DNA from 4 places in the Arthrobacter sp. CC3 genome. Region 3 is predicted to be linked to each of the others. Evidence: riboswitches for the same ligand, from Rfam matches in the RefSeq annotation. Region 3 holds a riboswitch; each other region holds the start of a gene.
The links. A riboswitch is a leader RNA that binds a small molecule or an ion and turns the genes downstream of it on or off. The one in region 3 is predicted to bind thiamine pyrophosphate.

Region 1: another riboswitch for thiamine pyrophosphate. It lies ahead of PV761_RS09415 (bifunctional hydroxymethylpyrimidine kinase/phosphomethylpyrimidine kinase); the one in region 3 lies ahead of thiC (phosphomethylpyrimidine synthase ThiC).
Region 2: another riboswitch for thiamine pyrophosphate. It lies ahead of thiO (glycine oxidase ThiO); the one in region 3 lies ahead of thiC (phosphomethylpyrimidine synthase ThiC).
Region 4: another riboswitch for thiamine pyrophosphate. It lies ahead of PV761_RS17140 (ECF transporter S component); the one in region 3 lies ahead of thiC (phosphomethylpyrimidine synthase ThiC).

What each region holds. Positions count from the first base shown of each region.
Region 1 is NZ_JARCCY010000012.1:54,435-59,526, forward strand. It holds gene rpmA (50S ribosomal protein L27) at 1-246, opposite strand, end outside; gene rplU (50S ribosomal protein L21) at 307-615, opposite strand; gene PV761_RS09415 (bifunctional hydroxymethylpyrimidine kinase/phosphomethylpyrimidine kinase) at 939-2,528, opposite strand; TPP riboswitch at 2,511-2,608, opposite strand; gene PV761_RS09420 (Rne/Rng family ribonuclease) at 2,740-5,092, opposite strand, start outside.
Region 2 is NZ_JARCCY010000008.1:49,188-54,279, forward strand. It holds gene PV761_RS06590 (RNB domain-containing ribonuclease) at 1-1,330, opposite strand, end outside; gene PV761_RS06595 (ferritin-like fold-containing protein) at 1,372-2,046, shown strand; gene thiE (thiamine phosphate synthase) at 2,047-2,727, opposite strand; TPP riboswitch at 2,754-2,873, shown strand; gene thiO (glycine oxidase ThiO) at 2,860-4,197, shown strand; gene thiS (sulfur carrier protein ThiS) at 4,194-4,430, shown strand; gene PV761_RS06615 (thiazole synthase) at 4,436-5,092, shown strand, end outside.
Region 3 is NZ_JARCCY010000040.1:17,792-22,883, forward strand. It holds gene PV761_RS19345 (hypothetical protein) at 176-613, opposite strand; gene PV761_RS19350 (VOC family protein) at 726-1,601, opposite strand; gene PV761_RS19355 (amidohydrolase family protein) at 1,680-2,768, opposite strand; TPP riboswitch at 2,852-2,959, shown strand; gene thiC (phosphomethylpyrimidine synthase ThiC) at 2,954-4,840, shown strand; gene PV761_RS19365 (alpha/beta hydrolase) at 4,809-5,092, opposite strand, start outside.
Region 4 is NZ_JARCCY010000031.1:19,585-24,676, forward strand. It holds gene PV761_RS17135 (ATP-binding cassette domain-containing protein) at 1-1,421, opposite strand, end outside; gene PV761_RS17140 (ECF transporter S component) at 1,438-2,070, opposite strand; TPP riboswitch at 2,144-2,286, opposite strand; gene PV761_RS17145 (DUF4235 domain-containing protein) at 2,437-2,700, shown strand; gene mnhG (monovalent cation/H(+) antiporter subunit G) at 2,725-3,183, opposite strand; gene PV761_RS17155 (monovalent cation/H+ antiporter complex subunit F) at 3,173-3,451, opposite strand; gene PV761_RS17160 (Na+/H+ antiporter subunit E) at 3,448-3,993, opposite strand; gene PV761_RS17165 (Na+/H+ antiporter subunit D) at 3,990-5,092, opposite strand, start outside.

The DNA of each region.
Region 1 (5,092 bases), on a different contig from region 3:
AGCAACGATGTTCACGACTCGACGGCCGCGGCGGGTGCCGAATTCGACAGCGCCGGGGGTCAGGGCGAACAGGGTGTCGTCGCCGCCACGGCCAACGCCGGCGCCCGGGTGGAAGTGGGTGCCACGCTGGCGGACGATGATCTCGCCTGCGGAAACTACCTGGCCGCCGAAGCGCTTGACGCCGAGGTACTGGGCGTTGGAGTCACGACCGTTGCGAGTGGAGCTCGCGCCTTTTTTATGTGCCATTTGAAATGCCTGCCTTAAAAATTCTGGGGAATCTGCTGAAAACCTGAAAGTAACGGAAGGTTACTTGATACCGGTGATCTTGACCTTGGTCAGTTCCTGACGGTGACCCTGGCGCTTCTTGTACCCGGTCTTGTTCTTGAACTTCTGGATGACGATCTTCGGACCACGAAGGTCCTGGAGGATCTCAGCCGTAACCGTTACCTTGGCCAGGTCCGCAGCGGCAGACGTGACTTTGTCACCGTCTACCAGGAGCAGTGCGGGCAACTCAATGGTGCTGCCGGCTCCACCGGGGACGCGGTTCAGGGTAACGAAGTCTCCAACGGAAACCTTCTCTTGGCGGCCGCCTGCGCGGACAATCGCGTACACCACTGGGGAACTCACTTCTCTCGACGTTTATTACTAGATTTGCGTGCGGAACCTGGGTCCAATTGTTTGGCCTGGCTCACGCTGTGCCTCAACGCCGGTGGATTCCCCGGGGGAACCCATGAGTTATCCCACGAACCATTCCGCTTGTCATTCCAAACAGACTGTTCCGGGGTCATAACCCAAGTGTTGGCGTAAGCACCGAAGATCTAGACTACGCTAATTTTGCCTTCGGCCGCAAATGAGGCTGGCTCCGACGGTAGTACGTGATAGGCGCCACTCTGTGCAATACAGACTGCCGCTGCAACGACTTCCGGAACCGTGCCCCATTACCTTACCGGCTCCGGAACACTTTGCGGTGCAGCATGCACGCGCGGCGCGTCGAAAAAGTCCACCTCGTAGCGGCACGACTGCCGGAAGGCCAGGCGCATGGCCTGCCGTTCTGCTGCAGAGGCAGCCTGTGCGGCGTCGTCGGTGATACGCACTGCCTCCCTGGTGGCGGCGGCGAATTCCTCGTCGGCGTACGTGCGGAGCCACTCGGCGTAGGGATGGCCCGACGGCGACCCGGCCGCCTCGAACTGACCGTGCAAGGTGGCACCCACCTCGGCGTAAAGCCAGAAGCACGGCAGCACCGCGGCCACGAGCACTCCATAGCTTCCGGAAACAGATGAGGCCAGCAGGTGGTCCACGTAGGACTTGGTGACCGGTCCCAGGGCGGCGTCCACGTTCCGGGTGCTGAGCCACGTCCTGTGCAGTTCGGACTCCACTTCCAGGCATTGCTGCGCCGAGCGGGCCCAGAAGAGCTGTTCGGCCTCGGTGGGGGCAATGGCGGCGGCACGGGACAGAACCCTGGAATAGCCGTTCAGGTAGATGGCATCCTGGGCAAGGTAATACGCAAAGTGCTGCTCGGTAAGGGAGCCGTCGGCGAGGCCGCGGATGAAGTCCAGCCCGTAGATGTCATCCAGGTCCGCTCCGGCGTCCTGCCGGAGCGCCGCGGCGAACTCCCCTGCGGCCAGCGCATCCTGGCCCTTCGGCGCCAGATGGTGGAAATGGTGCACCGGGCCGTTGCCCGTTCCCACCTCCAGCGCTCCGGCTTCCCTGAGCGCTCCCTGCAGCCACGGCTTCACTGCCCGCAGGGATGCCTCCCAATCCCCCAGCCTTGCCTGCGCGGTGGCCATGGCCGAGGACAGGGAACAGCCGGTGCCGTGGCTGTTCCTGGTGTCGATCCGCGCGCCGGGGACCACCACAACGTCCTGGGCGAGCAGTCCTTCAGTGTTGACGAGGGCGTCGGGGCATTCGCCGCCGTCGAGGTGTCCGCCCTTGACCAGCACGGTGGTGCCGGCCTGCGCGGCGAGGCGCTTGCCCTGGCCGAGTGCCGCTTCCCAGTTGTCCGCCAGTGGCTCGTTGAGCAGCATCGCCAGTTCGGCCAGGTTCGGCGTGATGAGGTCGGCCAGCGGCAGCAGTTCCCGCAGCTCGGCCTCGGCAGCCTCCTGCAGGAGCCGGTCCCCGCTGGTGGCGACCATTACGGGGTCAAGAACCACGACGGCGGGACGGGCTTTCTCCAGCCAGCTGCGGACGGCGGCTATCACCGCAGAGTCGCCCAGCATGCCGATTTTCACGGCGTCGATGCTGATGTCGTCGCTAATGGCCTCTAGCTGCGCAGTCAGGAAGCCGGCCGGCGGAACGTGGACCGCCCGGACACCGTGCGTGTTCTGTGCCGTCAGGGCGGTAATGGCAGCCATGCCGTATCCCCCGGTGGCGGCAATGCTTTTGAGGTCCGCCTGGATTCCCGCCCCGCCGGACGGATCGGAACCGGCGATGGCCAGCACCCGCGGCGTGCTGCGCAGCGGGCCGCCTCCCGGTGCAGGCGCTACGGGGGTGGCAGGAGTGGGCAGGAATGATGAAGCCAAAGGAGACATCCCTTCGCCGGTGCTAACCGGACAGGTTCAACGGGTCTGGATCTCAGCCGGCCCTGTGCGCGGCACCCCGTGTCAGTCCCCTAGCCTAGCTTTTCCCCGCAACGAACTCGCGGGCACGGCCCGAAACACGCGTATTGCTACGCCTGTCCCGGGCCGCACCCGCGGTGTCAGCTGGCTGAACCAGAGCCTGGCCTGATCAAAGCTCGTTGGCTCAGAGTTCCGAGGCCGGGACCCCCACGCCAAGGATGATCGGCTCGTTGGCCGGCGCCTTGGCGGGCGCATCCTTCTTCGCCGGCTCAGGTGCCTTGGCTTCGTGCGTGTGCCCTGATGCGGCAACCGGGGCAGTCTCGTGGTGTTCCACGGACGTCTCGTTCGCTGCGCCCTGGGCACGGCTCGCGCTTCGGTTGCGGCGGGGACGGCGGGCCCGGCCCTGCACCGCGGTGTGGTCGGTGTAGTCGGCTTCAACAGCCTGGACCGCCGGTGCCTGCGCTGCAGGTTCTTGGACCGCCGGTGCCTGCGGTTCAACCGGTGATGCCGGAGTCTCTGCCGCGGCAGGCTCACCAAGGTGGGCGAAAGCTTCGGCCAGGCGGTCAAGGGTCAGTGCCGGTCCGGAGGCAGGAGCTTCCCCGGCGTGCTCTACGAACGGCAGTGCCACTTTTTCGCCGCCAAAGGTCAGGACCGCTGCCGGCCGCCCTGCAGCCGCCACCTCGGTTTCCGACACCTTCGCGGGCCGGGCCGCAGCGGGTGCAGACGGGGTGGCCTGCGTCGGAGCCGGCCGCGCGGGCGCTCCTGCCTGCCCGGCCGGGGCTTGGGCGCCCTGTGCCTGGGCTGCCAGTGCCTGGCCTACTGCCTGTGCTGCTGCGGCCGCGGCCGCAGGGGCTGCATGGCCGGCCTCGGCATCGTGGAGGTGGGCAGCATGCGCTGCCGCTGCGATGTTGGCCAGCGCCACGCGGGTCGCTTCAGCCTTGGCATGGCGCTCGGCGTCGGTGGGCTCGTGGTGCACAGGAGCCGGCGTCAGCGGAGCAGCCTCGGAAGACGGCTGGCCGCCCTTGCCGCGTCGGCGGCTCTTGCGCTCCGTACGGGGTGGCTGCTGGGTTTCCGTCCGCGGCACGTGGTGTTCGGCGGCCACAACGTTGGCGCGGCGGTGTTCCACGGGCTCGTCGTGGGTGACGATGCCGCGGCCGGCGCATGCCTCGCACTGCTCGCCGAAGACTTCCAGGAGCCCGGTGCCCATGCGCTTGCGGGTCATCTGCACGAGGCCCAGCGAGGTGACTTCGGCAACCTGGTGCTTGGTCCGGTCGCGTCCGAGGCACTCGACCATGCGGCGAAGCACAAGGTCGCGGTTGGATTCGAGCACCATGTCGATGAAGTCAATGACGATGATGCCGCCGATGTCGCGGAGCCGCAGCTGGCGCACCACTTCCTCGGCCGCTTCCAGGTTGTTCTTGGTGACGGTTTCCTCAAGGTTGCCGCCGCTGCCGGTGAACTTGCCGGTGTTGACGTCAACCACGGTCATGGCTTCGGTGCGGTCGATCACCAGGGAGCCGCCGGAAGGCAGGAAGACCTTGCGGTCCAGGGCCTTGTGGATCTGCTCGTCGATCCGCCAGGCCGCGAAGATGTCCGTGTCCTTGGTCCACTTTTCGAGCCGGCCCACCAGGTCCGGAGCCACGTACGTGACGTACGCCTCGATGGTGTCCCAGGCTTCCTCGCCGGAAACGATCAGCTTGGAGAAGTCCTCGTTGAAGACGTCGCGGACCACCTTGATGGTGAGGTCCGGTTCGCCGTAGAGCAGCTCCGGCGCAAGGATCTTGGTGGACGTGGCCTGGCCTTCGATGCCTTCCCACTGGGCGCGCAGGCGGTTGATGTCGTGTGTCAGCTCTTCCTCGGACGCCCCCTCGGCGGCCGTGCGGACAATAACGCCGGCATCTTCGGGGAGGCGGTCCTTCAGGATCCGCTTGAGCCGGTTGCGCTCGACGTCGGGAAGCTTGCGGGAGATCCCGGTCATGGAACCGCCGGGAACGTAGACGAGGTAGCGGCCGGGCAGGGAGATCTGGCTCGTCAGGCGGGCGCCCTTGTGGCCGACCGGGTCCTTGGTGACCTGGACCAATACGGAGTCCCCGGACTTCAGCGCGTTCTCGATCCGGCGCTGCTTGCCCTCAAGGTTGACGGCGTCCCAGTTGACCTCGCCGGCGTACAACACGGCGTTGCGGCCGCGTCCGATATCCACGAATGCGGCTTCCATGGAGGGCAGGACGTTCTGGACCTTGCCCAGGTACACGTTGCCGATCAGGGAGTCCTGCTGGGTCTTGGAAACGAAGTGCTCGGCCAGGACGCCGTCTTCCAGGACGCCGATCTGGATTCTGTCATCGCGCTGGCGGACGATCATCTGGCGGTCCACGGATTCGCGGCGGGCCAGGAACTCCGCCTCGGTAATCACGGTGCGGCGGCGGCCGGTGTCGCGGGATTCGCGGCGGCGCTGCTTCTTGGCCTCAAGCCGGGTGGAGCCCTTGACGGACGTGACGCGGTTGTTAGCGGGCGCCTCGCTGATGGCCCGGGGCGCACGG
Region 2 (5,092 bases), on a different contig from region 3:
TGCCGTTGCCGTTGCCGCCGCCGTTTCCGTTCGTCTTGCCCGGTTTGGACCCGGAGATGACCACGGCGTCGAACTCCTGCCCGATGTGGTTGACGAGGAGGGCGGCCTCCACCGTATCCAGGGCCAGCCGCTCCATCCTTGCTGCCAGCTGGTCCGAGGCCGCCATGATCTCCGGCAGGGACGGCAGGGCGTCACGGGCCCAGCCGGGAACAGCGGTCCGGTTGCTCAGGGCCTCACAGATCACGAGGACAAAACGGTCAATCAGGCGCCGCAGCGGGGCCGTGGTGTGCGCGTAGGCAGCTCCGATTGCGGACTGGATGGCGTCCTTCGGCACGGTGCCGTCGAAGGGCGTATAGCCGGCGCCCCGGAACAACATGCCGGCGGAGTGCAGGATGGCCAGCTGCCGGGGGTCGGTGGGATCAAGGGAGCGCAGGTATTCCCCGTAGCTGGCCCGGCCGTCCCAGGGCTTTCCGAGCGCGTTGGTCTGCCGCTTGAAGTGCAGGAGCGAGCGTTCATCGGGGGACGGCATGGTCCGCAGGATGCCCACTTTGCCTTCGAGCATGAGGTCCGCCGCGGCCATGCCGGTCATGAGGGAGATCTGGGCGTTCCAGTCCTCCACCGGAAGGGACGGGGCAGCCACAATGCGGTAGCCGCCGTCGGGCAGCTGTTCGATGTCCTGTTCCGGCATGTTCAGGCTGGCTCCGCCGCGCAGCCTCTCCAGTTCCACCCGCTTGAGCCCTACTTCCTTGAGCAGTTGCAGGACGGGGGCGGCAGTGCCGGCGTCGAGTTCGGCCTGGACGCCCTTGTAGCTGAGCTTGGCACGGCTCCGGATTTTGGCGCGGCGCACCAGCACCGACTGCACGCGGGCTGCTTCGTCCAGGTCGAACTCCCAGACGAAAGCGGAGCACAACTGGCCGGCCAGCAGGCTGCCTGCCTCTTCGCTGATGACTTCCGGGTGCAGCGGAATCCGCCCGTCCGGGGCGTAGAACGTCTGCCCCCGGCGGCGGGTTTCGGCATCCAGCGCCCCGCCCGGTGCCACAAAGGACGGCACATCGGCGATGGCGTAGAACACCTTGTATCCGTCGCCGGACCGCTCGATGAACAGGGCCTGGTCCAGGTCCGTGGACGACGCCGGATCTATGGTCACAAAGCCCACATCCGTAAGGTCCAGGTCCGGCATTTTGTGTTCCGCAATGGCCGCCAGCGCATCCTGCAGGACATCGTCAGGGAAAGGCCCCGGCAGTTCCAACTCCGTGCGGAGCGCGTTCAGCGCGTCGGCCAGCCGGTTGGTCTGTTCGTGGACACTTGGAGTCAGGCGATGATGGGACACGAAAGTCAGGTTAGCTCCATTTCCGCCATTAGTCTTGGACGATGAGCTCAACCTCGGCTGACACTGCTCGCTACAACCGCTTCGTCACAGACCTGTTCGGAATGATGGCCTACGGCGAGCTGTCGGCCTTTGAGCGTTTTGCCGCCGACGCGCGCTATTCACCCACCCTCCACGACCGTGCCGTGCTCGGCAGGATCGCCGTAGTGGAGTTCCGGCACTACGAACTGGTGAGCGCCAGGCTCGAGGCCAGGGGGTTCGACGCCGAGGACGCCATGTTGCCGTTCCAGCCGGCAGTGGACTATTTCCACTCGCGGACACGCCCGGCCGACTGGTTCGAATCGCTGATGAAGGCCTATGTCATCGACACGGTCTCCGCCGACTTCTACCGGGCCATCTCACACTACGTCGACGCCGATACACGGGAGCTCATCGAACAGATCCAGGCCTCCGATGAAACGACGGAGGTTCTCCGCGACCGGCTCAAGGGCGCCCTCGCCGATGATCCCAGGCTCGCCTCCAGGCTGGCGCTTTGGGGCAGGCGGCTGCTGGGCGAAGCCCTGACCCAGGCACAGCGCGTCAGCTACGAGCACGCGTTCCCCGGAAACCTGATCGGCGGTGAGGACACCGCCGCGGCGAAGGAGCTGGTCAGCGGCCTGATCGCCGGGCTGGCGGAAAACCACTCCAAGCGGATGACGCAGCTCGGACTGACCGGGTAGTCAGGATGCGCCGGCGTCGAGCGCTTCGAGCAGTGACCGCGCGGCTGCGGCGGGGTCGTCAGCCTCGGTGATGGCGCGGACCACCACGATCCGCTGCGCCCCTGCAGCCACCACCTGCTCGACGTTGCCCAGGTCAACGCCGCCGATGGCGAACCACGGGACCGTGGTCCCGCCTGCTGTTTCGTTGCCGCTGGCCCGGGCCGCGTAGCGGACCAGGTCGAGGCCGACGGCGGCCCGGCCCGGCTTCGTGGGCGTGGCCCAGACCGGCCCCACGCAGAAGTAGTCCAGCCCGCCGGTACCGCGGGAGGCGGCCACCGCGGCGTCGATCTGTTCGGTGCCGTGCGTTGACAGGCCGATTACGGCGTCGTTGCCGAGGAACTTCCGGGCAGCCGCCAGCGGAAGATCCTTCTGCCCGATGTGCAGCACCGGTGCGCCGGAGAGCGAGGCGACATCCGCGCGGTCGTTGACCGACCAGAGGCGTCCGTGGCGGCGCGCAACGGACTGCAGCACATCAAGAAGCTCGAGTTCTTCGGCTGCCTCCAGGTTCTTGTCGCGGAGCTGGATGATGTCGACGCCGCCGGCGTAGGCGGCATCGACGAAGTCTTCGAAGTCGCCGCGATCCGTGCGGGCGTCGGTGCAGAGGTACAGGCGGGCGTCAGTGAGGAGAGCTTGCTCGGTCATGGCACCAGCCTAGTTCCCCTAAACTGGGGGAGTACCGCGGGAGCCCGCGGCAGCTGTCACAAAGCTGCAGGGCTGAGAGGGCGTCAGAGCCGACCGCTTGACCTGATCCGGTTAGTACCGGCGTAGGGAAGGATGACAATGACCCCGCAATCCCCAACGGGCAGCCCCGCCGCGCGCAGCCGCGACATCAGCGCCGACGTCGCCGTGGTTGGCGGTGGAATCATCGGCCACGGCATCGCCTGGGAGGCCCGGCAGTCGGGCCGGTCCGTGGTGCTCATCGATGACGCGCCCGGCACCGGAGCGAGCTGGGCCGCCGCCGGCATGCTGGCACCGGTCAGCGAACTCCACTACCAGGAGGAGGACCTCCTGGAGCTCATGCTTCACTCCTCCGCGCTGTGGCCCGGCTTTGCCGCGAGCCTTCAACCCCGGGGGAAACCCGGGGAATCCGGCAGCGGCGGCCCGGACACCGGCTACCTCACGACGTCGACCCTCGCCGTGGGTGCCGACGCCGCCGACCGCCGGGCGCTCGCCGACCTGCGCGGCGTCCAGCTGTCGAGCGGCCTCACGGTGGAACCGCTGACTGTCAGGGAGGCGCGGGCACGGGAACCGTTGCTGAGCCCCGGAATCTCCTGTGCCTTCGACATCCCGGCGGACCACCAGGTGGATCCCCGCAAGCTCCTTGCCCTGATCGCCGAGTCGCTGGCAGGTTCCGCCGTGCGCCGGCGGGCGGACGGCCTGCTGTGGGCGGACGGGCGGGTCAGCGGCGTCAGCCTGGCCGGGGGAGGTGCGGTGCATGCCGGGGAGACGATCATTGCCAACGGGCTGGAGTCTGCGGCCCTCAACGGGTTGCCGGCGGGACTGAAGCTGCCCCTCCGCCCGGTGTACGGCGACATCCTGCGCCTTCGGGTCCCCGCCTACCTGCGGCCGCTGCTGACATCCACCGTCCGCGGCATGGTCCATGGGGTTCCCGTCTACATCGTGCCCCGGCAGGACGGAACCGTGGTGATCGGGGCCACCCAGCGTGAAGACGCCCTCCCGGGGGCAGAGGCTGCCGGCCTTGGAACCGAACACGCAACGCCGGCCCGTTCAGCTGTTTCCGCCGGCGGCGTCTACCAGCTGCTCCGTGACGCGCAGGTGCTGGTTCCGGCCGTCGCCGAACTGGAACTCCTGGAAGCCACGGCGCGGGCCCGTCCGGGAACACCGGACAACGCGCCCCTGCTGGGGCGCGTAGCCGCCGCGGGAACCGGCGGCGACGTCGAGGGGTTGATCATTGCCACCGGGTTCTTCCGGCACGGTGTCCTGCTCACTCCTGCGGCGGGGTCCATCTGCAGGCAGCTCATGGACGGCAACGCCGATCCCCGCTGGGCGCCCTTCCGGCCCGACCGGTTTTCCGTCCCCTCGCCGACGCCGGGAACGCCGGCAGCGCCACTGAACATCGTCACAATTGACCCGAACAAGGAAACAGCATGAACATCACTCTGAACGGCACCGTCCATGCGGTGGAGGACGGCGCGTCCGTCACCACCCTCATCAGCCAGGTCACGGGCAGGAACCTCGCCCCCAGCGGGCAGGCCGCCGACGGTCGGAAACTGGGCGTCGCAGTGGCCCGGAACTCCGAGGTGGTGCCGCGCAGCCAGTGGTTCGTCACGGCGCTCGCCGAGGGCGACGACGTCGAACTCGTTACCGCAGTACAGGGAGGTTGAGCATCATGGCAGGAACTACGGTTGCCGGCGCGGCAGGGACCGCACAGCACACGGCGGACCCCTTCATCGTGGACGGTGTCCACCTGGGATCACGGCTGATCATGGGCACCGGCGGCGCGCCCAGCCTGGACGGCCTGGGGGCGGCTCTAATCGCGTCGGGCACGGAGCTGACCACCGTGGCCATGCGCCGCTACTCCCCGGCGGAAACGGGTTCGCTGTTCCAGCTCCTGGTGGACCACAACATCAGGGTGCTGCCCAATACGGCGGGCTGCTTCACGGCACGCGACGCCGTCATGACTGCGGAACTGGCGCGGGAAGCCCTGGAAACGGACTGGGTGAAGCTTGAAGTGATTGCCGACGAACACACCCTCCTGCCGGACGCCGTTGAGCTGGTGGACGCCACCGAACAACTGGTCAACCGCGGGTTCAAGGTGTTCGCCTACACGAATGACGATCCCGTGCTGGCCCTGCGGCTGGAGAACCTCGGAGCCACGGCCGTCATGCCGCTCGGATCGCCCATCGGCACCGGCCTGGGCATCCTGAACCCGCACAACATCGAGCTCATCGTTTCCAGGGCATCCGTTCCCGTGGTGCTGGACGCCGGCATCGGTACGGCGTCCGACGCGGCCCTGGCCATGGAGCTGGGCTGCGACGCCGTGCTG
Region 3 (5,092 bases):
CACTCCTGTTTCTGAAACGGGGTCGAGCCCGGCGTTCTGCACCCGTGGGGCGGGCCGTACTAGGGGGTTCTAAAAGGACAAGATCCGGACGCGGAGAGAGGGGCCACGCAGATCAAGTACCTGTTCATTGTGCCAGATCAGCGCCGGGATTTCGACTTGACACCCGGCGGCCCGGTCAGGCCGACCAAACGTACAGGCCGGTCCGGGCGTTGGCGTCCACGCTGCCGGCCATCTGCGCGAGCCGCTGGACATAGCCAAGGGCCTCCTCGGAGCCGAAAGGCATGTCCTCCTCCGCCGCCCACCTGGCGGCAACATCCTCCAGAACGTTGCCCTCGCCCTCGGTCTCGTAGCTGAGGAGTTCCGCGAGCGCCCGGACCATGGCCGGCGGTACGCCCAGGAGGGAATCACTGGCCACGTCCACCATGGCGAGTTCATAGTCCGCGCCCGCCGCGTGCACGGCCGCTCCGGCCAGGTCGCCGAGTTGCTCAATCTCGAAATCGCTGATGTCCGGAATCCGCAGCGAGTCAGGACCCGCGGGCCCGCCGCCCTCAAGTGCCCCCGCGCGCTTGAGCGCCTCATCGTGGGTGGAAACAAAGATTTCAGTAAAACCCATGGAAATCATCCTCATTCCGTCGGCGCTGCGATGGTCCCGCCGGGCACCTTTACAGCTGCCCCGGACGTCCGGAATCAGCCTAACGCAGAAGGACGCGCAGGTCAGCGACGCCTTAGCGGACGGCGACGCGGATCCGGTTGCGCCACGGATCCTCGAACCGCAGCTCCACTCCGGTGTGGTGCGACGCCACACCGGCAACCCGCAAACGGTCGGCGAGTGCGCCGACGTCGTCCGTTCCCGGCACTTCGATCAGGACTTCGCCCAAGCCCAAGGTGTCCTTCCGGGGCCCCGCTCCGCGGCTGTTCCAGACATTCATTGCCATGTGGTGGTGGTAGCCGCCGGCGGAGACGAACAGTGCCTGCCCGTGCCATCCGGCGGTTTTCTCGAAACCAAGAGTGCCCACGTAGAAGTCATGGGCCGACCGGACATCGCCCACCTGAAGATGGACGTGGCCGACGCCGGCATGGGACTCACGCTGGCCGCTTACCGCTTCCTCAGTGAGGAATTCCTGCAGGAACCGCTGCGGCGGGAGGGCAAGGCTGTCCATGACCACGCTGGTCCCCTCCCAGGACCAGTCACTGCGGGGACGGTCCCAGTACAGCTCGATGCCGTTGCCCTCGGGGTCGCTGAAGTAGAAGGCCTCACTGACGAGGTGGTCGGCGCTGCCGGTGAACAGCCGCGGCTCATACCGGGCCGCCGAAGCCACCGTGGCAGCGAGCGACGGCCTGTCTTCGAAGAGCAGGGCGGTATGGAACAGTCCGGCTTCACCCCGGGCCGGAAGGTTGAGCCCGGGGGCGGGTGCCAGGTGGACCAGGGGCGTTCCGCGCCGGCCAAGGTACACGCCGCCGTCCTGCTCAGCCACGACTTCCAGCCCGAGCGCGCGCTGGTAGTAGTCCGTCATCAGCTTCATGTCCCCGACCTTGAGCATCACCGTGCCCATGGCGAGATCCGCCGGCAGCAGGTCCTTGCTGCTGGATTCTGTGGTCATGGCAACTCCAAACTCCCGAAACTCTGCCGCCGGTCCTCCGGTGACGCTTACATAGAGTAAATTACTTGAACCTTCAATTTATTCCTGTCGGAGCCGACGTCCCCGAAGAATGATGTGCGCCAGGTTCCGCAGCGTTTCCGGACTGATCCTGGGGTCCTGTTCGCACAGTAAGACGTCGGCGCTGGCACCCTCGGCGATACCCTCCGCTCCCAGCCACTTCCGGGCGCCCCACGACGCCGCGTCCAGCGCTGCCGCCGCCGGCAGGCCTGCAGTGTGGAGCGCCTGGATCTCGTCCACGATCCGGCCATGGCCGATGACGCTGCCCGCATCCGTCCCGGCGTAGATTGGCACACCCGCTTCGAAGGCTTCCACAATCCGCTCGTTCCGCCGCTGCCACAAGGCGCGCATGTGTGCGGCATACACCGGAAACTTCGCTTCCGCCCGGGCCGCGATGTCCGGGAACGTTGCAATGTTGATCAGCGTGGGAACAATAGGGACGCGCTGTTCCACGAAGCGGGGTATGTGCCGCGGGAGGAGTCCGGTGCCGTGTTCGATGCAGTCGATGCCGGCGTCGAGCATGTCATCCAGCGTGTCTTCGGCGAAACAGTGCGCGGTCACCCGGGCACCTTCATCGTGGGCGGCGCGGACGGCATCCCGCACCACTGCGGCCGGGAACGACGCCGCGAGGTCGCCGGCGCCGCGGTCGATCCAGTCCCCCACGAGCTTGACCCAGCCGTCACCCGCGCGCGCCTGCTTCCGCACGGCTTCGACCAGTCCGTCCGGCTCGACTTCGATGGCGAATCCGCGCAGATAGCGGCGGGTCCTGGCAATGTGGCGTCCCGCCCGGATGATCCGCGGCAGCTCCGGACGCTGCTGGATCCACCGCGTGTCATGCACCGCTCCAGCGTCGCGGACCAGCAGCGTGCCGGCCTCAAGGTCTGTCACGGCCTGCTCTTCGGCGATGGACTCGGACACATCCCCGTCGGGTCCAAGGCCGATGTGACAATGTGCGTCCACGAGGCCCGGAAGCACCCAGCCGTCCAGCACCACGTCCGGCGGAGCGGCCGGCCGGGTGAATGTCAGCCTGCCGTCCACGGCCCAAAGGCCGTCCCGTTCCTGGTCGGGGGCGGTCAGCACGGTCCCGGTGAATTCGATGATTCCACGCATGCCTCCAGCCTAGACCGCGGTTCCGGGTCGTGGATGTGAACCTCGTGTGACGTGGAGGCTGCCCGGGCCTGTGGTAGCTTCGTCTACGACCACACGGGTGCCCCTGCAGGGGCTGAGATCGGGCTGACGCGGCCTGCGACCGTCGAACCTGTCCGGGTAATGCCGGCGAAGGAAGTGAGTATTCCGTGAATACACCAGAAACACAGCTGAACCCTGCCCAAAATGGGTCCGTCGCCAGCCAGGCGGGCACTCATGAAACGCAGTCCCTGAAGTCCCATTCACTGGCGTTCATCGCCGACGAGGCCACCGGGATCCGGGTACCGGTGACCGAAATTGCCCTGGAGGATTCGCCGGGGGGCGCGGCCAACCCGCCCTTCCGGGTCTACCGGACAGCAGGGCCCGGCAGCGATCCGGTGGTGGGATTGGAACCGTTCAGGACCCGGTGGATTGAATCCAGGGGGGACACCGAGCCGTACAGCGGCAGGGAACGGAACCTCCTCGACGACGGCAAGTCGGCCGTGCGCCGGGGCGCTGCGTCCGCGGAGTGGAAGGGCGCACAGCCGGTGCCCCGCCGTGCGGTCGCGGGCCGCACCGTCACCCAGATGCACTACGCCCGGCAGGGCGTGGTGACTCCCGAAATGCAGTTCGTCGCGCTACGGGAAAACTGCGATGTTGAGCTGGTGCGCAGCGAAGTTGCCGCGGGCCGAGCCATCATCCCCAACAACATCAACCACCCGGAGTCCGAGCCGATGATCATCGGCAAGGCCTTCCTCGTGAAGATCAACGCCAACATCGGCAACTCGGCTGTTACCAGTTCCATCGCCGAGGAGGTCGACAAGCTGCAGTGGGCCACCCAGTGGGGTGCAGACACGGTGATGGACCTGTCCACCGGAGACGACATCCACACCACCCGGGAATGGATCATCCGCAACTCGCCGGTGCCGATCGGCACCGTGCCCATCTACCAGGCCCTGGAGAAGGTTAACGGCGAGGCCAACAAACTGACGTGGGAAATTTTCCGCGACACCGTCATCGAGCAGTGCGAGCAGGGTGTGGACTACATGACCATCCACGCCGGAGTCCTGCTGCGCTACGTACCGCTGACGGCCAACCGCGTCACCGGCATCGTCTCACGCGGAGGATCCATCATGGCGGGCTGGTGCCTGGCCCACCATCAGGAAAACTTCCTGTACACGCACTTCGACGAACTGTGCGAGATCTTCGCCAAGTACGACGTTGCGTTCTCGCTTGGCGACGGGCTGCGGCCCGGCGCGACGGCGGACGCAAACGACGCCGCGCAGTTCGCAGAGCTGGATACGTTGGCTGAGCTGACGCAGCGCGCCTGGGAATTCGATGTGCAGGTGATGGTGGAGGGCCCCGGACATGTGCCGTTCCACCTTGTCAGGGAAAACGTGGAGCGCCAGCAGGAACTCTGCAAGGGAGCACCCTTTTACACGCTCGGGCCGCTGGTCACGGACATAGCTCCCGGCTACGACCACATCACGTCAGCCATCGGCGCCACGGAAATCGCCCGTTACGGCACGGCCATGCTCTGTTACGTCACACCCAAGGAACACCTGGGGCTGCCGAACAAGGACGACGTGAAGACCGGTGTGATCACTTACAAGATCGCCGCCCACGCCGCCGACCTCGCCAAGGGCCACCCGGGGGCCCATGAACGTGACGACGCCCTGTCCAAGGCCCGGTTCGAATTCCGCTGGCGGGACCAGTTTGCCCTGTCTCTGGACCCTGTCACGGCTGAGGCCTTCCATGACGAGACGCTGCCCGCGGAACCGGCAAAGACAGCGCATTTCTGCTCCATGTGCGGGCCCAAGTTCTGCTCCATGCGCATCAGCCAGGACATCCGGGACGAATACGGTTCAGCCGAAGCCCAGACCGCCCTGGCCGAGATGGCGGCAGGCATGCGGGAGAAGAGCAACGAATTCCTGGCAGCCGGCGGCAAGGTCTACCTTCCGGAACTGCAGCTTCCCCGCCAGGAACAGCCGGAGCTGCGCAATGCCACAGCGGGTGAAGGCGCCGCTAAGACGCCTGTGAGTGCTGACGCCGGCTGACCTCTGCAATAAATGACCGGATGAACCGGTCTCCCTCCACGGAGTCCTGAGGCCGGTGCCCGCCCGCTGCAACGCGGTGCAGGGCACCGGTTTCGCGCAGGTACCCGGCAATCTCCTCGTACAGCGGCTCCCAGCCGCCGGTGAGCACAAGCGTAGGGACTCCCGGGACGATCTCCAGCGGCGCCTCCCACGGGGGCGCCTGCAGCCGGAGCCTGCGGGCGCTGTTGAGCGCTTCCGGTGTGGCCGGGCCGT
Region 4 (5,092 bases), on a different contig from region 3:
AGCACCCGGGGGTGGGCGGCCAGCACGGTGGCGACGGACAGCCGGCGCTTCTCCCCGCCCGAGAGAGTGTAGGGGTTGGCGTCCACGAGTTTAGTCAGCCGGAGGCGCTCCAGGAGCTCGTCCACGCGTTCCTCACCATGGCCAAGATGCCGCGGACCGAACATCAGCTCATCCAGCACCCGGCCGGTGACGAACTGGTGCTCCGGCTCCTGGAACACGGTGCCGATCCTCGCGATCAGCTGGTCCGCTTTCCACTTGTACGGATCAATGCCGGCGCCTTCGCTGAGGTCCACCGTGGCGGAAACCGTGCCGGCCACCGGGCGCAGCAGCCCGGCGAGGGTCAGGGCAAACGTGGACTTGCCGGAACCGTTGGGGCCTGTGATGGTCAGCGCCTGCCCGGCCCGGACCTGCGCAGTAATGTCCGACTGCACCGGGACAGGCGGGATGGATTTGAAGCGGCGCCGGCGGGGACGGTCGCGGGAAACGGCGAGGTGCTCCGCAGCCAGCAGGAGGTTCCCGTTACCGGGCCCGCCCGCACCGGGCAGCCCCGCACCGGGCAGCCCCGCGGCATCCGGCCCCGCGGCACCGGAACGTGCGCGGGTGGCGGGCACATACCCGGGCACCCAGACGCCGGCGGCCACGAGCATGTCCCGGGCCTGGTCCAGGACCTGGTCCGGCGGCCCGTCCAGGAGCACGGCGGAATCCGTGGCCGATCCAGGCTGCAGCACCACGATCCGGTCCACCAGGTCTTTCCACACGCCCACGCGGTGTTCCACCACCACCAGCGTTGCCCCGGTTTTGTCCAGGCATCGGCCCACGGCGTCCCTGACCTCCAGGACCCCCAGGGGGTCAAGGTTGGCCGTGGGCTCGTCGAGGAGCAGCAGTCCCGGGCGCATGGCAAGGATGCCGGCAAGCGCAAGGCGCTGCTTCTGCCCGCCGGAGAGGGCCGACGTCGGGTGGTCCAGCGGCAGGTGGGCCAGCCCGACGTCGTCGAGAGCTTCTCCCACGCGCGTCCAGATGTCCGCACGGAGCACGGCCAGATTCTCGGCGCCGAAGGCGACGTCGTCCCCCACGCGGGACAGGACCACCTGCGTCTCGGGGTCCTGCTGCATCAGGCCGGCGCGGCCGCGCTGTGCACGCGGCGGGGCGCCGTCGATCAGGAGGGTGCCCGTCTCGTCCGAGTCGTCGGCGTCCGGCGTGCCTTCATGGTGGGCGCCGGCGTCGCTGTCGCCGAGTACCCCGGCCAGGGCGTGCAGCAGTGTTGATTTGCCCGCGCCGGAGGGGCCCAGCAGCAGCACGCGTTCGCCAGGCTGGATGTCCAGGTCCAGGCCGTGGACGGCGGGCTGGGACCGGCCGGCGTGCCGCCAGCCCCAGCCGCGTGCCGTGACCGCAGCCGGGCGGACGTTGTCCGAAGATGTCATGAGCGGGGTGCGTTCGTCAGGAAAAGACGGGCTCCGTTGCTGCCTTGCGGGAGGCAAAGGAGCTGAGCACACCGGTCCGGGCCAGGCCGCGGGTGGCGATCCAGGACAGCGCACCGGCAATAATGGCGCCGGAAATGGCGGTGAAAATGATGTAGGCCAGCTTGTCACCGGCCGCGTAGGCGACGTTCCAGCCCCACGGAGCGAACGAGTCGTTCAGGCCGCAGAAGAGGCCTGCACCGGCACCGGCCAGCAGCGAAACGGGCAGGTTGAACTTCTTGTACACGAACACCGCGAAGATGATTTCGGCGCCGAGCCCCTGCACGAAGCCGGAGAACAGCACGGAGGCACCGTACTGCGAGCCCATGATCAGCTCACCTGTGGCAGCCACTGTTTCGCAGAACAGTGCGGCTCCGGGCTTGCGGATGATTAGCATGCCCAGGACGGCGGGAATCATCCAGCCGCCGGCGATGAGGCCGGTCAGGGGCGGGTAAACGGCGTTCATGGCCGGGGTAACGGCGGCGGCGCCCTGGGACCAGGCCCAGAAAATGACGCCGCCGGCCACTGCGATCAACGCGGCAACCACAATGTCCACCACGCGCCAGCTGTACTTGCTGTGCGGCAACGCCTGCTTTGCAGAAATATCAGTCATGTCTTCCTCCTGAGGTACAGGAGGGGAGAGTGTTTCCCGGCAAGGGCCGCGGCTTCCGCCGCCTGCTGCCGGACACTCTGAGAACTCGACTCCCTTGCGCCGGTACTAACCGGATCAGGTTCGAGGGTCTGCGGCTGTCCGCACTCTCAGCGCCCGCCTCCGGTTCCCTGGACTGTTCCAGTGATGCCCGACGGCGACGCTCCCCTGTCGTATCAATTCGCCCTTGTGGGCGTGGACCAGTTTACACCCGCAGGCCCGCGAAATCCCGGGGCGGCTGTCACAATGCGCGGTGATGGGGGCGGCCTGATGCGGCTAGGCTAGGGGAAGCCCTGTTTCCGCCGTCTCCCACCTGTTAGGGGTACTGGAATGAGTTTTTTCATCAAGCTGCTTGGAACCGGAGTGAGCCTGCTGGCCGGATTTGCCGGCACGAAGGCCGTTGACGTCGTCTGGGAAAAGGTCACCGGACGCAAGCCCCCCAAGGGCGACAAGAACGACGTCCCCACCACCCTGCGCAGCGCCCTGACCTTTGCGCTGGTCTCGGCCGCTGTCAGCGCCATCATCCAGGTCCTGGCCAACCGCGGCACGCAGCGTGCCATCACCCGCTTCGCCAAGACCCAGGACATCGTCTAGGCCCAACCGTCCTGCGGGCCCCCGCTAGGCTGACGCGCCGTCGTCGGCGGGACCGTCGTGCGCTGCGCGCTCGTCTGCTTCCTGGCCGCCGGCGGCCCGCCCGTCGGCGGTCTTCTTGTCCGCCGCCTTCTGCACCACGGCCTCCAGTTCGTCCGTCGTCAGCAGCTCCCTGTGCAGGTGCTTGGTGCGGTAGCCGGCCCGGCCCACCATGTGCGCGGATACGGGAACGGTGAGGACCTGGAAGATCCACGCCACGAACAGTGCGGGCCACACCCACCAGGTCCGCAGCTGCAGGCCCACCGAGGCCAGCAGCAGGAAGAGGCCCAGCACCTGCGGCTTGGTGGCAGCGTGCATCCTGCTCATCAGGTCGGGGAAGCGCAACAGGCCGATGGCCGCGCCGAGGGACATCACGGCGCCCACCACCATAAAAACGGCAGACACGGCGTCGATGACGGTGTCCACGGCGGATGGTTCAGGATTCATTGGGTTGCTCCCGCCGGTCGGCCACGAAGCGCGCCACAGTCACGGACCCGATGAACCCGATGATGGACAGCGCCACCAGCAGCATCAGGTTGTTCAGGTGCCGGTTCACGGCCATATCGATGCAGAGCGTGGCACCGATGATGGCCAGGAGCACGTCCGAGGCCAGCACCCGGTCCAGCAGCGACGGGCCGATGGCGATCCGGACAATGGCCCCCGCTGCCGCCAGCGACAGGATCACGGCCGTTACGGTCAGGACGACTTCCATCATGCGCCCACCTCCTGTTTCAGTGCGGCCAGTTCTTCACGCGTGCCCATGATCCGGATCAGTGCCGCCTCGGCATCCCGGACTTCCTTGCGCAGGTTCACGATGTCCTCCCCGCTCCGCACGTTCAGCCCGTGGATGTAGAGCGTGGACGTGGAGCGGTCCACCTCCACCACTAGTGAGCCTGGAATCAGCGAGATGACGTGGCCGGTGGCAGTGACCATCAGGTCCGAATGGCTGCGGAGCTGGACGGCGACGACGGCGTTGGTCACCTTGGGCCCGCGGGCCACCGCCAGGTACAGCACCTGGAAACTGGCGGCCACCACTTTGCCCAGGAAAACGATGGCGAACGGGACTGCCCGCACGATGCTGAACCGGCCGCCCAGTTCCACCGGCGGCAGGTAGAACAAGCGCGCCACCACCACGGCGATGAGGGCTCCGAACAGGAGGTTCCCGGGGCTGAAGTCCTGCCAGAGCGCACCCCAGACAAACACCAGCCAGACGAGGAGGGGCAGTTCCTGCCGGATTGAGATCCGTCGGCGGTTCACTTCTGGACCTCCGGCTGCTGGCCCTCAGGCTGCGGGCTTTCCGGCTGCGGTTCCGCAGGTTCAGGCTGCGCGACCGGGGGCACCGGAGCGTTTTCGCCCAGCACCGCCTGGATGTAGGAACTCCTGTCCAGCATCTCCACGGCCGACTGGTCCGCCACCCGGAAGAGCGGCCCGGCGAAGACGGTGAGCGCCACGCCGAAGGCGACAAGCCCCAGGGTGGATCCCACCATGGTCCGCGGCAGCAGCGTGACGTTGCGCTTGCCCGCGCGGTCGCCGGTGTCGGAGTCCTCGGGGGCGGCCAGCAGCACGGGGTCGGGGTTCTCGGCGTCCTCGGGCTTGCGCCAGAACGCGCGGTTCCACACCCGGGCGATGGCCAGGAGCGTCAGCAGGCTGGTCAGGACGCCGCCGATCACCAGCGCGTAGGCCAACGGGGTGCCGAGCTGCACACCGGCCTGCAGCAGCCCGAGCTTGCCCAGGAAGCCGGAGAACGGCGGGATTCCGGCCAGGTTCATGGCGGGAATGAAGAACAGCAGGGCCAGGATCGGGGACAGCTTGGCCAGGCCGGCCACACGGTCGATCGAGGAGCTTCCGCCGCGGCGTTCGATCAGGCCGGTGACCAGGAACAGGCTGGTCTGGATAGTGATGTGGTGGGCCACGTAGAACACCGCCGCGCCAAGCCCTGCCACGGAGGACATGGCCAGCCCGAACACCATGTAGCCGATGTGGCTCACCAGGGTGAATGAGAGCAGACGTTTGATGTCGCTCTGGGCCAGGGCACCCAGGATTCCCACCACCATGGTCAGCAAGGCGGCCACCATCAGCGGGGTGTTCAGCGAGTCCCCGGGGAAGAGGAGCGTCTCTGTGCGCACCATCGCGTAGACGCCCACCTTGGTCAGCAGGCCGGCGAACACGGCGGTGACGGGGGCCGGCGCGGTGGGATACGAGTCAGGCAGCCAGAAGGACAGCGGGAAGACAGCCGCCTTGATGCCGAAGGCCACCAGCAGCATCACGTGCAGCAGCGTCCGCGTCCCGGAGTCCAGGTCTGCGAGCTTGATCGCGAGGTCCGCCATGTTGATGGTTCCGGTGGCCCCGTAGATCA